3 regions of the Sorangium atrum genome follow, and region 1 is predicted to be linked to each of the others. Evidence: predicted binding sites of a transcription regulator. Region 1 holds the regulator's gene; each other region holds the start of a gene.
What was found. The regulator HrcA, encoded in region 1, represses chaperone genes, less so after heat shock. The targets are predictions, from matches to a motif close to GNTAGCACTCNCCNNNGGNGAGTGCTANC.

Region 1 (4,828 bases):
ACGTCGCGGGACAGCGCCATCACGGCCTCCACCTGCTCGGAGGTGAGGCCGAGGCCCTCGAGCTTGCTCGCCATCTGGCCGTTGACCTGCGCGGAGGCGGTCGCGGCGACGGCGGCAGGCCCCGTCGCGGTCTTCGGCACGCCGGACACCGGCGTCGGCGAGAAGGCCATCGTCGTCGTGACCGGCACGTTCGCCGGGCCACCGGGCGCCGTCTTGACGGAGGCCTGGGCCGGCGCAGCGCTCGTGGCCGGCGCGTTGGGCGTGTAGATGAGGGTCTTCGCGCGCTGGAGCGGGCTCGCTGCCGCCGGCTGCGCGGCGGCTGCCGGCTGCGCGGCGGCCGCGGGCTGCGCGGCGGCGGGCTGCGCCGCAGGAGAGCGCGCGGGCGCAGGCGCCGCGGCAGCGGGGGCCGCTGCGGCGGCGGGCTTCGCTTCGCCGCGCGACGCCAGCAGCTTCTTGACCTTGTCGATCATCTGCTGCGTGTCGAACGGCTTGTCCATGTGATCGTCCGCTTGCGCGCCCGATCCCTTCGCGGGGTCGAACGGGTTCTGCTTGGACGACAGGATCAGGACGGGCGTCGCCGGTGAGGCCTGCTTGATCGCCTTGCACAGCTCGTAGCCGTTCTTCGGCTCGAGCGTGACGTCGGCGATCACCAGGTCGGGTTTATCGCTCTTGAGCTTCTGCAGCGCAGCGTCGGCGCTGCTCGCCGTCACGACGCGGAAATCCTGACCCGCAAAGGTGATTTCGAGCACTTTGCGCATGGTCACGCTGTCGTCTACGGCGAGAAGGGTGCTGGCCACGAACGGGTCTCCTCTCAGATGGCGAGAAAGCGATGACGGCTCTGGATATCTTCGGCTCCGGTCGCGCGATGTGTCAACATTCGCGGTGTATTTCGCCCCCGCGGGCCCCGCGGATGTGCGTTTTTCGCGCCGGTAGAGCCCGGTCCCACGCTGGTGGGCGGAGCCGAGGCGCCCCCCGGTGAGCTTGTACATGCGTCCGCTCCGACCCGCCACTCCGCCGAGCCAGGAAGACAAAGCCGCCGAAACGACCGGCGTCCGCCCGGCCGCCCAGGTGCGACCTCCGCAGGATGGCCGCTGGACGGTGCCAGCCGAGCTGGATCGACGCCCGCTGGACGGGGCCGTCCGTGCGCTGGCCGCGGTCTCGTGGTCCGACGCGCGCCGCTTGATCGAGACCGGCAAGGTGCTGGTCGGGAGCGCGGTGGCGACGAGCGCCCGCCGGCGGGTGCTCAGCGGGGAGCAGATCGAGGTCCGCTTGCACGCGCCGAGGCCCGAGACCGTGCGGCGGCGCAAGCTCGAGGGCGAGCTCGTGGTCTACGCGGACGCGAGCGTCGTCGTGGTGAACAAGCCCGCCGGGGTGAGCACCATCCCGTACGGCGACGAGGATCCCGCGGAGCAGGCCGCGACCCTCGACGCGCTGGTGCGCGAGGTGCTGGCCAGGCGCGACCGCCTGCGCGGGCGCGCGCCGCTCGGCGTGGTGCAGCGCCTCGACAAGGGGACGAGCGGGCTGCTGGTCTTCGCGCGGACGCTCGCCGCGAAGAAGCACCTCGCGCAGCAGCTCCGCGTCCGCGCGATGCACCGGCAGTACCTGGCGCTCGCGCACGGCGCCGTCCCGCGCGGCACCTACCGCAGCTACCTCGTCGAGGATCGGGGCGACGGGCTGCGCGGCTCGGCGCGAGAGGGGCGGCGCGAGGGGCAGCTCGCGGTGACGCACGTGGAGCCGATCGAGGTGCTCCGAGGGCCGCAGGAGGGGGCCGGCGCCGGCGGCGTGACGCTCGTCGCGTGCCGGCTCGAGACGGGACGGACGCACCAGATCCGCATCCACCTCGCGGAGGCCGGGCACCCGCTCGTCGGCGAGACGGTCTACGTGCGGGACTACCGCGGGGCGAGGATCCCGGCCGCGCGGCTGATGCTCCACGCGGCCGAGCTCGGCTTCGACCACCCGGCCGACGACCGGCCGATGCGCTTCCAGGCGCCGCCGCCCCCGGACTTCGACGACGTGCTCGATCGGCTCCGCGAGCCGCAGCGGAAGGGCGCTACTTGACCTTGCCGCGGACCTCGGTCATCGCCGCGGCCGTGGCGTCGACCAGCGGCATGACCTTCGCGTAGTCCATCCGCGTCGGGCCGAGCACGCCGACGGTCCCGGCGACGCGGCCGTTTTCCATGTACGGCGCGGCGACGAGGCTGAGCTGGCCTCCGCCAAGATCGCCCGCCTCGCTGCCGACGAACACGGTGACCTCACCCGCGCCGGCGGCGAGCGTCCGGTCGAGCAGATCGACGAGCTCCTCGCGCTCCTCGAGCGCCTTCATCAGCTTCTTGAGCCGATCGACATCGGCGTACTCGGGCAGATCGATCAGGCGGTTCTGCCCCTCGATGACGACCTCGCTCCGCCGGGTCACGTCGGCCGTCGCCTTGCTGCCGAGCTCGAAGGCGCGGCGCCTCAGCGCGTCGATCTGGAGGCGCTCGTCCGCGAGGCGGCGGGCGAACAGGTCCCGGATCTCGCCCAGCGTGCGCCCCTCGATGACGTCGGCGAGCAGGTTGTGGATCCGGGTGAGCTCGCCCTCGTTGATCGCCTCGTCGGCCGAGATGAAGCGGTTCGCGACCGAGCCGTCGGCGAAGACGAGCACCGCGAGCAGCTGCCCGGGCTTGGTCGGGATGAAGCGCAGCTGGGCGAGGGCGCGGAGCTCCGCCCGCGGCGCCGCCACGACCGCCGCGGCGCCGGACAGCTCCGAGAGGTAGCGCCCGGTCTCGCGGAGCGGATCGCTCGCCCCCGCGTAGATCTCGGTGAACCTGGCGCTCAGCTCGGCCTGCTGCTCGGGAGACAGCGACCGGAGCTCGACGAGCGCGTCGATGAACAGCCGGAGCGCGCGATCGGTCGGGATCCGCCCGGCAGAGGTGTGCGGCTGGTGGAGGTACCCGGCCTCCTCGAGGTCGGCGAGCACGTTGCGGATCGAAGCAGCCGAGAGATCCAGCCCGTACTTCCGGGCGAGCGTCCTGCTGCCAACTGGGTCGCCCGTTGCGATGAACTCGGTGACCGCGGCGAAAAGGATCTTCCGAGATCGATTGGAAAGATCACTCATGTCAGCTGCATGCAGCGCACAAGCGCGCCGCCGTGGCTACCTGGACCAGGGACCGCCCGGACCGGGAAGCCATGCGGGCCGGACCTTCGCTCCCGTACGTCAAGCTGCGCGTGCGGGCGCTCGACCCACGGACGCGCATGCGACCCATTTTGAGGCGATCGCGCGGCCCGGTCAAATGTCGCGGTAGGATCGGCGAGTAGCCACCCCGCGCACGGGGCCCCGCTCCGTGGGATGGCGGCGCGATCGGCCACGTGGCACGTGGTCGCTCGGCCCCCCGAGAGGCCCCGAGAGGGCCTGCCTGCCTTGCTTCGCACGAGGGATGTACCGCAACGATGCCGCCCGCACGCCATGCCGCCGCTGCCTGCGCGCTCGCCCTCGCGCTCGGCCCCCTCGCCGCCGCGCCGAGCGCGCAGGGCAAGCCGAAGGTCAGGTACCACCAGGACTGGGCGAAGCACCCGTCGGCGCGCTACGCGGCCATGAGCGCGGCGCAGTGCCGCGCGGCGCTCACGCAGCGGAAGATCGCGTTCGAGCCGGTGCCGCGCGCGCCGGGCGTGCTCGCTCCGGTGCGGCTGATGCAGGGGGTCGGCGGGGTCCTCTACCGGACGGCGCTGCCGGCGCATCAACGCGCGGACAACCCGTACGACGTCTTCGACTGCCGCCTCGCGCTCGCGCTCTCGGACTTCAGCCGGATCCTCCGCGCGCACGACATCGACGAGGCGCTGATGTTCTCGGCCTGGCGGCCTCCGTCCAGGATGTGGCCCGAGGGCAGGCTCGCCACGCGGCACCCGGGCGGGCTCGCGATCGACCTCTACAGGCTCATCAAGGAGCCCGTCGGCGGCGGGTTCGCGGAGGATTGGCTCGACGTGGAGCGCGACTTCGTCGGCAGGCGCGGCGCGCCGGTCTGCGGCGAGAGCGCAGGCCCGGCGGGGAGGCCCCGCGGGGCCGGCAAGGGGGCGGGCAGCGGCCCTCCAGCGGACGCGGCGGCGCGAGAGCTGCGATCCATCGTGTGCGAGGCCGTGGATCAGCACATCTTCACGTCGATCCTCACGCCCAACTACGATCGGGCGCACAAAAATCACCTGCATCTCGAGGTGACCCCCGGCGTCCAATGGCATCTCGTGCGCTGATCCGGGACGGGACGTCGTCCGTCCTCCCGCGCGCAAACCCGCTCTCCCTCCGAGGTCGACCCGCTATGTTAGCCCGCGTGCCCGCACGAAGACCCCCGCTCTCCCGCGCGTCCGCCGCGCTGGCGCTCGCCGCTGTCGCGCTGTCGTTCACGTTCGTCGGCTGCCCCTGCGTCAGCGGCCCCGTGAACGCGAGCCCTGGCCTCCGCTGGTTCCTGTTCTCGAACTTCGGGGCCAGCAAGATCTGCCCCGAGATGCTGAAGAGCGGGGTCTCGCTGCGCCTGCAGGACAGATCGGCGTCCATCGGGCGGTTCTTCCCGATGCAGTGCTCGTACGACGTCAACGACGCGGCCCAGACGATCACCGTCCACATCGCCGGCACGGGGTACGGCTACATGCAGCCGGCCAAGCGGGTGGGCTTCTCGCTCACGACGTCCGTCGAGTACCGACCCGACTTCCAGCTCGCGGACGACAACGTCTACGTGTGGGGACGGCTGAACCGGATCGTGCAAGGCCCGAGCTTCCAGCTGGGCTACGTCGAGAACCCCGTCATCGACGTGATGGCCAACGTCCCGCCGTTCGGAGGGCTCGCCAACCTGCTCGGCAACCA
Region 2 (4,828 bases), on a different contig from region 1:
GCTCGCCCCGCACCGCGCTGAAGGGTTCCTCGTCGCGTCGGCGTTGCCTCCCGAGAAGCCCCGGCGGCCGGCGGACGCGCGCCGCGGCTCAGGCTGACGGGACGGACGCGAGGAGAAAGCGCCGGCGTCCTAGCCGAGGAGCCACGGGGCCGGCGCGTCGCCAGCAAGGCGCCGGCGGATGGTGTCGAGCGCGCGCTCGAAGTAGCCGTCGCGCGCGACCACGAACTCATCGAGCCGCGCGTCGCGCGGCTCGACCTTCACCGCGCCCGCGGCGTCCGGCGGCCGCCGCACGAGGCCGCTCGCGCGGGGCACCTCGCCTCGGACGAGGCGCAGCGCCGCGTCGAGCGGGAGCGACAGCAGCGCGGTCACCTCGTGCGGATCGGGACGCAGCTCCTCGAGCGCGCGGCGGGTCGTCGCGAGCAGCACGTCCTGCAGCTCGCGGTCGACGATCCCGGGCGCGTGATCGTCCTGGCTGCGGCGCGTGCCGAGCCGGACCACATCGCGCGGCGAGAGCGGCAGGCCGATCTCCTCCTCCGCCTCGCGCAGCGCCCCCGCGAGATCCTCTCCGGCGCGGTAGTGCCCCGACACGGCGACCTCGAGCGCGCCGGGCCAGGTGTCCTTGTCCGGGCTGCGCTGCTGGAAGAGCACCCAGGGATCCGCGGCGCTCTGGCGGCTGTCCAGCTCCAGGCCATCGGGCCCGCGCTCGAGGAGCACCCACACGTGAACGCTCCGGTGCCAGTCGCCGTCGCGGTGAACGAGCCCGCGCGCCTTGCGCACGCCGAGCGGCCGGCCGCCGTCATCGAGGATGTCGAAGAGCTCCTCTACGTCCTGCGCGGCCATGCGCCGGAGGGTAGCGCAACGTGAACGGCGCAAGACGTCTTTGCTGCTCTGCGTGCTCGAGCGCTCGTCAGATGGCGCTGTGCTTCGCGTCGTGCTCGACGCACGACATCGAGCGGAAGCAGCAGGAAACGAGGCGAAAGGGTGTGAAAGTGGCGATCCCAGCGGGAATCGAACCCGCGTTACCGGCGTGAGAGGCCGATGTCCTAACCGCTAGACGATGGGACCTTGTTCTGTGGAGAAGACCGACAGCAGAGCTGAACGGCCTGGCTGGGGGACAAGGATTCGAACCTTGATAGCAAGAGCCAGAATCTTGCGTCCTGCCGTTAGACGATCCCCCAAGGGGTCAGCGCCGTGTTCATCAGCGCCACGGGCCGCGGAATCTACTTGGGCTGCCTGGATTGTCAAGCGATCAAAATCGGGCCCGACGAAGAAAAATGCTCGGCACCAAAATCCCCGATGTTTCGTGCGCTTCGCGGGGCTCAGCAAGGCCTCCCGCTGCTCGACCCCCTCGTTCCCCTCGCTCAACCGGCTCCGCCCTCGTTGCATTCCGTCCGTTGTCGTTGCACGCCGCGCTGTCGCCATGATCCGTCCAGGTTGTCTACAGCGTGCCCTGCGTGCTGTCGGAGAGGGGGCTCGTCCCTGGTCGGAGAAGGGAGCTCGTCCCTGGAGGAGGCTTCACGACGTCGCGGCCGCTCCCTCGGCGTCGCTTCTCCAGACATCTCGGCTTCGCCCCTCCGGACTCTCGGCTCCGGAAAAGTCGCGGCTCCCTGCTGCGTGCCCTTGACGCGCCGGGTGACTGATTTACTTTCGGCCGCGGTTTAGCCACCGGCCTAGGAGAGTGCCAAGACACTGCGATCTCGGGCACTTAGCTCTTGTCGTGCGGGCGGAATGCCCCAGCGGGGGGGCGAACGGGACCTCCGGCGAGCCGATGGTCAGTCAACAAGCCGAGGACGAGGGAGCCAGCATGAAAATCAGGCCGCTGCAGGATCGGATTGTCGTCAAGCGCGTCGAGAGCGAGACGAAGACCAAGGGGGGCATCATCATCCCCGACGCCGCGAAGGAGAAGCCGATCGAGGGGCGCGTCGTCGCGGTGGGCAACGGCAAGGTCCTGAAGGACGGCAAGGTTCGCCCGCTCGATGTGAAGGTCGGGGACAAGGTGCTGTTCGGCAAGTACAGCGGCACCGAGGTGAAGCTCGACGGCGAGGAGCACGTGCTCATCCGCGAGGACGACGTGCTCGCCGTGACCGAGTCCGCCGCGACGTGAACAAGGCCTGAGGCAACCGAACGCAAGCGTTTGCACACGCGGCCGCGCGGCCGCGAGGGGATTGAGACATGGCTGCGAAGCAGATCGTTTTTAGCCGCGGCGCCCGCGCCGCGATCCTCAAGGGCGTGAACACGCTCGCCGATGCGGTCAAGGTGACCCTCGGGCCGAAGGGGCGGAACGTCGTCATCGAGAAGAGCTGGGGCTCCCCGGTCGTGACGAAGGACGGCGTCACGGTCGCCAAGGAGGTCGAGCTCGCCGGCAAGCTCGAGAACATGGGCGCCCAGATGGTGCGCGAGGTCGCCTCGAAGACCAGCGACAAGGCGGGCGACGGCACGACGACGGCGACGGTGCTGGCGCAGGCGATCTTCGGCGAGGGCCTCAAGCTCGTCGAGGCCGGCCACAACCCGATGGACCTGAAGCGCGGCATCGACGCGGCGGTCGCGAAGGTCATCGAGGCCGTGCAGAAGGCCGCCAAGCCGACCAAGGACAAGGACCAGATCGCCCAGGTCGCCACGGTCAGCGCCAACGGCGACAAGGAGATCGGCCAGATCCTCGCCGACGCTATGGAGAAGGTCGGCAAGGAGGGCGTGATCACGGTCGAGGAGAACAAGCGTATGACGACGGAGCTCGAGACCGTCGACGGCATGCAGTTCGACCGCGGCTACCTCTCGCCCTACTTCGTGACCGACCCCGAGAAGATGACCGCGGTGCTCACGAACCCGCTCATCCTCGTGCACGAGAAGAAGATCTCGGCCATGGCCGACCTCCTGCCGCTGCTCGAGCAGGTGGTGAAGCAGGGACGCGAGCTGCTCATCCTCTCCGAGGACATCGAGGGTGAGGCGCTCGCCACGCTCGTCGTGAACAAGCTGCGCGGCACGATCAAGGTCGCCGCCGTGAAGGCGCCCGGCTTCGGCGATCGCCGCAAGGACATGCTGAAGGACATCGCCATCCTCACGGGCGCGACGCCGTTCATGGAGGACCTCGGCCAGAAGCTCGAGAGCGCCACGGTGCGCGATCTCGGGACGGCCAAGCGCGTCGAGATCGACAAGGACAACACGGTCATCGTCGACGGCCAGGGCGACAAGGGCGCCATCAAGGGCCGCATCGAGGCGATCCGCAAGCAGATCGCGGACACGGCGAGCGACTACGATCGCGAGAAGCTCCAGGAGCGGCTCGCGAAGCTCGCCGGCGGCGTCGCGGTGGTGAAGGTCGGCGCGGCGACCGAGACCGAGATGAAGGAGAAGAAGGCGCGCGTCGAGGACGCGCTGCACGCGACCCGCGCGGCCGTCGAAGAAGGCATCGTGGTCGGCGGCGGCGTGGCCCTCTTCCGGGCGGCCGCCTCGCTGGAGTCGCTCAAGTTCAACGACGAGCGCGACGTCGGCGTGCGGCTCGTGCGCCGCGCCGTCGAGGCGCCGCTCCGCCAGATCGCCCAGAACGCGGGGGTCGACGGGACGGTGGTCGCGGAGAAGGTCCGGTCGGGCGCGCCGACGTTCGGCTACAACGCCGCGACCGACGCGTACGAGGACCTGCTCGCCGGCGGCGTCATCGATCCGGCCAAGGTCGTGCGGCACGCGCTCTCCAACGCGGCCAGCGTCGCCGCGCTGATGCTCACGACCGAGGCCCTCGTCGCCGAGAAGCCCAAGAAGGAGAAGGCCGCTGGCGGCGGCGCTCCCGGCGGCATGGGCGGCATGGGGGGTATGGGCGGCATGGGGGGTATGGGCGGCATGGGCGGCATGGGCGACTTCGACATGGGTTGATCGCCTGTCCGCGCCGCTCTCGGGCTGCCGCCGCCTCCGCGCGGCGCCGGCCCGCTGAGCGCGCTGCTCCCGACGAAGCGGGCCGAGGGGTCCTCCAAAGCATGGTGGCTTGGGGGGCCCCTCGAGTTTTGTGAGGGCCAGCGCTCTTGCCCGGGTTTTTGACCCGCGGTCACGTGGGGCGCTAGACTCCCGGGCAATGTCGGAGTCGTCGTTCGCCCGCTATGGCCGCGAGTACGTGCCGGGCGACGTGCTCTTTCGTGAGGGGGACTCCGGCGACGTCATGTTCGTCATCCAGTCGGGCGCCGTGCGGATCACGAAGTCGGTCGCCGGCGAGGACAAGGTGCTCGCCGTGCTCGGGCCCGGCGAGTTCGTCGGCGAGATGGCGATCTTGAACGGCAAGCCCCGGAACGCGACGGCCACCGTGAGCGAGCCGTCCCGCTGCCTCGTGATCGACGCGCGGAAGCTGGAGATCATGCTGCAGCGCGACGTCGAGATAGCGCTCCGTCTCCTCAAGAAGCTGGCGAAGCGGCTCGACGCGGCGAACTCGCTCGTCGAGATCCTCATGCACCGTGACCCGAAGGCGCGCGTGATGCTCGCGCTCGCGCGTCACGCCGAGGCCTTCGGGGAGGAGACGCCTGAAGGCATACGCGTCCGCTCCTCTCCCGAGGACATCGCGCGCGAGGTCGACGTCGAGCAAGAGACGGTGGACGAGGTGATGAAGCGGCTCCGCCGGCTGAGGCTCCTCTCGTACGGGCCGCCTGCACCCGCGGCGATCATGGTGACCGACATGCGCAGGTTCCGGGATTTCATCGAGTTCCTGGACATGCCGCAGAAGTTCGGCGGAGAGAGCTGAACCAGTGGAGCTGCGTGTCATCGGCTGCCACGGCGGTGAGACCCCCAGGCATCGCACGTGCGCGTTCGTCGTGGACGACGTCCTCGCGATCGACGCCGGCTCGCTGACGAGCGG
Region 3 (4,828 bases), on a different contig from region 1:
CGCACGTCACCATCAGCCGCGTGCCCCACAGGAACGCCTCTGGATCGTCCCGCAGCCGGTCGAGCGGCGAGCTGAAGGCGCGCTCGACGAGCGCGCGCCCAGGCCAGGCGCCGGGGAAGCGCGCGCCGGAGAGGGCCTCGGCCTCGGCGCGATCTCCGCGGATGACCGCCTCGAGCAGGGGCAGCGAGACCGGGGTGAGCGCCAGGCGCTCGGTAGTCAGGGTGCTCATCGCGAACCTGCGCCGGATCAGATCATGCGCCGCGGCCCGCCGGAAGTCGAAATGGCGAAGGGCCGACTTCCCGAGAAGGAAGTCGGCCCTCGCCCGCCGGGCTTAACGGTCAGCGCGGCGCGTCGCGATCAGAAGTCGTGGCCGTGGCCCGCGTGGGCGCCACCGGCCGCCGGCTTCTCCTCCTTCGGCCGCTCGGCGATGAGCGCCTCGGTGGTGAGCATCAGGCTGGCGACGCTGGCCGCGTTCTGGAGCGCCGACCGGACGACCTTGACCGGATCGATGACGCCCATCTCGAGCAGGTTGCCGTAGTCGCCCGACGCCGCGTTGTAGCCGTACGAGTCCTTGCCGTCGCGCACCTTCTGCACGACGATCGAGCCCTCTTCCCCGGCGTTGGCCGAGATCTGGCGGAGGGGCTCCTCGATGGCGCGGCGGATGATGTTCACGCCGAACCGCTGCTCGTCGTTGACCTTGAGCTTCTCGAGCGAGCTCTGCGCGCGGATGAGCGCCACGCCGCCGCCCGGGACGATGCCCTCCTCGACGGCCGCGCGGGTCGCGTGGAGCGCGTCCTCGACGCGGGCCTTCTTCTCCTTCATCTCGGTCTCGGTCGCGGCGCCGACCTTGACGACCGCGACGCCGCCCACGAGCTTCGCGAGCCGCTCCTGGAGCTTCTCGCGGTCGTAGTCGCTCGTCGTGTTCTCGATCTGGGCGCGGATCTCCTGCTGCCGGGCCTTGATCTTGTCCTTCTTGCCCTGGCCGCCGACGATCGTGGTGTTGTCCTTGTCGATGATGACGGTCTTGGCGCGGCCGAGATCGCTGATCGTGACGTTCTCGAGCTTGAGGCCGAGCTCCTCCGCGATCACCTGGCCGTCCGTCAGGGTGGCGATGTCCTTCAGCATCTCCTTGCGGCGATCACCGAAGCCCGGCGCCTTGACGGCCGCGCAGTGCAGCGTGCCGCGGAGCTTGTTCACGACGAGGGTCGCGAGCGCCTCGCCCTCGACGTCCTCGGCGATGATGAGGAGCTGCTTCTGGCTCTTGGCGATCGCCTCGAGCACCGGGAGCAGGTCCTTCATGTTGGAGATCTTCTTCTCCGAGATGAGGATGTAGCAGTCCTCGAGGTTCGCCTTCATGGCCTCGGGATCGGTCACGAAGTACGGCGAGAGGTAGCCGCGGTCGAACTGCATGCCCTCGACCACGTCGAGGGTCGTGTCGGCGCTCTTGGCCTCCTCGACCGTGATCACGCCCTCCTTGCCGACCTTCTCCATCGCGTCGGCGAGGAGCTTGCCGATCGTCTCGTCGCCGTTCGCGCTGATCGTGCCGACCTGCGCGATCTCCTTCGCGTCCTTCGTCTGCTTGGCGGAGCCGCGGAGGTGCTCGACGATCGCCTCGACCGCCTTGTCGATGCCGCGCTTGATCTCCATCGGGTTGTGCCCGGCCGCGACGAGCTTGGAGCCCTCGCGGTAGATCGCCTGGGCGAGCACCGTCGCGGTGGTCGTCCCGTCGCCGGCGATGTCGCTCGTCTTCGAGGCGACCTCGCGGACCATCTGGGCGCCCATGTTCTCGAAGCGGTTCTCGAGCTCGATCTCCTTGGCGACCGTCACGCCGTCCTTGGTGACCGTCGGCGAGCCGAAGCTCTTCTCGATGACGACGTTGCGCCCCTTCGGGCCGAGCGTGACCTTGACCGCGTCGGCGAGGGCGTTGACCCCCGCGAGGATCATGCTGCGGGCGGACTCGTTGTAGATGATTTCCTTGGCTGCCATGGTGTCTCTCCTAAGTTCCTTCTGTCGCCCGCGTCACTTCTCGATCACGCCGAGGATGTCGTCCTCGCGGAGGATGAGGTGCTCTTCGCCGTCGATCTTGACCTCGGTGCCCGAGTACTTGCCGAAGAGGACGCGGTCGCCCTCCTTGACGTCGAGCTTCCGCACGGTACCGTCCTCGGCGACCTTGCCGTTGCCGACGGCGACGACGGTCCCCTCGATCGGCTTCTCTTTCGCGGTGTCCGGAATGTAGAGACCTCCCTTGGTCTTCTCTTCTTCCTTCACGCGCTGAACGATCACGCGGTCCTGGAGCGGTCGAATCTTCATCTTTGCAAATCCTCCGGGGACGAGCGCCGCGTCCCACGAACGGCAAGACCCAGCCGGCCCGCCTGAGCAGCCGCAAGGTCCCATACGATTGCAGTCTGGGCACTTTGCTAGCACTCACCTATGGCGAGTGCTAGCGAGCGCGCCGAAGATAGCCACCCCCTGGAGGGTGTCAAGAGTGGCCCCAGGCCGGCACTTTGCGCGTTGGCAGCCAGGCGCAGAGGTGGCTGTAAGTCCTGGAGATCGCAGGGGAAGGTGCGTGGCGCAAGGCTGGGCTCGGCGGAGCCCCTCGGCTAAAATGCGCTTATGAGGGCAAAGCTGCGGCAGCACAGTGACGCGATGCCCTCACGGTCTCCAACCCGAGGGAGGCCGCCGGGACGTGTCTGGTTGACCTGAGCGCGCGGTGGCCCGGGTTACGTCGGTATCCAGGGCACCCGCACAAGTGAGGTGCCGCTGTGAGCCAAGCGATCTCTCTCTCCCCGAGCATGACCCGCTATTTCCAGGAGGTTGTGGACGAGGCGCTCCGAGTTCGGAACGTCGCTGCTACCGAGGCGGCGTCGAGTTACCTCGTCGGTCTGCTCTGTGCCTTTGCTCACCCGGACGAGCATGCCGAGTCTGCCTTCAACCAGCCCCTGACCTTTCTTCTGCGCGATGCGCTGGAAGCCTCCGGAGCCGAGCGTTTCCAGCGGCTGCGTAACCTCGGAGACAGCGTCCTCTATGTGGTCGGCTTCTTCGGCGGCCACATCGAGGTCAAGGGGGTCGATCGCGGCTACGTGGTCGGGGTCGGGTCGACCGCTTACCACCATGCGGCCGCTATGCTTCGCCTCAATGCGCGCGTCGGCCAGGGGCCGGATGTTCTTTCGGAGATGGCCGAGAAATTCGAGCGGTTCGTGAGCGTCCTGAACGATGTGGCCGACGGTACGCTCGCGTCGGGGGCTCGGGACGAGCGCTCGGTGCTCCGGCTGTACGAGCGCTGGGTTCGTACGGGCTCGAGCCGACTCGCGGATGAGCTCGGGGCACGAGGGCTCGTGCCGGGCCGTGGTGCGGGCGGGCTCAACTGATGCGGGGGGCGACGTTCCCGGCCCGGATCCAGCAGCACCTGGCGCGCACCTATGCGCTCGATGACGCGCCCGTGGTCGACGATTTCATCCGGCTGACGGACGGCAGCGCCCGCGAAGCGCTGCTGATCCGGCACGCCGGCGAAGATGGCGGGGATATCGAGGTCGCGCTGCACCTGCCCCGCCGGGCGATCACGCGGGGGCGAGAGGGGACGCTGGACGAGATCTGCCAGATCGTCGAGGGCGTGAGCCACTTCCTCTACGTGGCCGAGCGAGCCCGCAGGGAGCTGCCGGCGACCCAGCTCGAGCTCGAGCTCCAGGCCGAGGTCGACAAATACGTGCTGCTTGTCCACGGCGATCTGGCGGACGAGGTCGAGCCGCCAGGCCCGCCGCTCCGGCGCCGCCACGAGGCGGCCCCATCGGGGGCGGGGCGCTTCGAGCCCGAGCGCGCCGCGCGGATCCGCGCCCATCTCTTCGAGCGGGTCACCTTCATGGATCCACCGGGCACGGAGACCGGCGATCGCTACCGGATCGCGAACGATCTGGCCGCGCGGTTCGCGGGCCGACTCGAGGCCGAGTTTGCCCGCCATGGGCGTCATGCCGAGCTACTCGCCGCGCTGCGACGCTTCTATGCGGCGGGGCAGACGGAAAAGATCGCGCTCGCGCGCGCCGCGTGAGCGCATCCTCCCTGGCGCTCGGGTCGCTCGGGAGGACGGCGAACGGCGAAGAGCGCTGGCTGCGGCAGCGCGGTCTCGTTCTCTCTTGACCGGTTCGCGCGCACGTACTCTCATCCGCATCCACGATGCCTTCCGCGAGCATGATGCCGCCCCGTGTGCTGGTGGCCGAAGACGAACCGGCGATGTTGAGCCTCGTTGCGCGTCACCTGAGGAACCTGGGTTTCTCTGTGATCGAGGCCTCCGAGGGGGATGCTGCCTGGGAGCTCGCGCGTGAGCACCGGCCGGATCTGGTGATCCTGGACGTGATGATGCCCGGCATGAGCGGCTGGGAGATCTGCAAGCGGCTGAAGAGCGACACGTCCGACGGACGGCCGTTCGCGAGCACCGGCGTCATCATGCTCACCGGGATCGGCGAGAACCTGAACGAGATGACCTCGCCGCTCTTCGCCGCAGACGCGTGGTTGAACAAGCCGTTCGATTTCTCGGATCTGGACGCGCGGGTGCGCGAGACGCTCGCCCGTTATGCGAAGCAGGTGCCTGATGCGAACGGCGCCAAGGCCCAGGCGAGCGCGGTCGGCGAGGAGCGTGAGGCCGCTGCGCAGCCGTCCTCCAGAGAACGGGCGACGGGGGCGAAGAAGTCGGCGGCAAACAGTGCCGTGGCGAGCAGGGCTGCTGCGAAGCGGTCGGCCGCGACGAAGAAGCCGGCCGCCAAGGCGGCGAAGAAGCCGGCCGCGACGAAGAAACCGGCAGCCAAGGCGGCGAAGAAGCCGGCAGCCAAGGCGGCGA

Region 2: the regulator HrcA is predicted to act here: its motif matches at 1,658-1,686, upstream of groES (co-chaperone GroES).
Region 3: the regulator HrcA is predicted to act here: its motif matches at 2,417-2,445, upstream of groES (co-chaperone GroES).

Annotation. Positions count from the first base shown of each region.
Region 1 is NZ_JAQNDK010000002.1:1,323,095-1,327,922, reverse strand. Features, by position in the region: gene POL72_RS19995 (response regulator transcription factor) at 1-797, opposite strand, end outside; gene POL72_RS19990 (RluA family pseudouridine synthase) at 1,099-2,058, shown strand; gene hrcA (heat-inducible transcriptional repressor HrcA) at 2,051-3,094, opposite strand; gene POL72_RS19980 (hypothetical protein) at 3,427-4,221, shown strand; gene POL72_RS19975 (hypothetical protein) at 4,299-4,828, shown strand, end outside.
Region 2 is NZ_JAQNDK010000003.1:42,886-47,713, forward strand. Features, by position in the region: gene POL72_RS24560 (hypothetical protein) at 1-97, shown strand, start outside; gene POL72_RS24565 (NUDIX hydrolase) at 130-840, opposite strand; tRNA gene POL72_RS24570 (tRNA-Glu) at 991-1,065, opposite strand; tRNA gene POL72_RS24575 (tRNA-Gln) at 1,105-1,178, opposite strand; gene groES (co-chaperone GroES) at 1,805-2,104, shown strand; gene groL (chaperonin GroEL) at 2,173-3,861, shown strand; gene POL72_RS24590 (Crp/Fnr family transcriptional regulator) at 4,058-4,714, shown strand; gene POL72_RS24595 (MBL fold metallo-hydrolase) at 4,719-4,828, shown strand, end outside.
Region 3 is NZ_JAQNDK010000001.1:2,758,272-2,763,099, reverse strand. Features, by position in the region: gene POL72_RS10065 (GNAT family N-acetyltransferase) at 1-229, opposite strand, end outside; gene groL (chaperonin GroEL) at 358-1,986, opposite strand; gene groES (co-chaperone GroES) at 2,020-2,310, opposite strand; gene POL72_RS10050 (hypothetical protein) at 2,763-3,368, shown strand; gene POL72_RS10045 (hypothetical protein) at 3,368-4,042, shown strand; gene POL72_RS10040 (response regulator transcription factor) at 4,183-4,828, shown strand, end outside.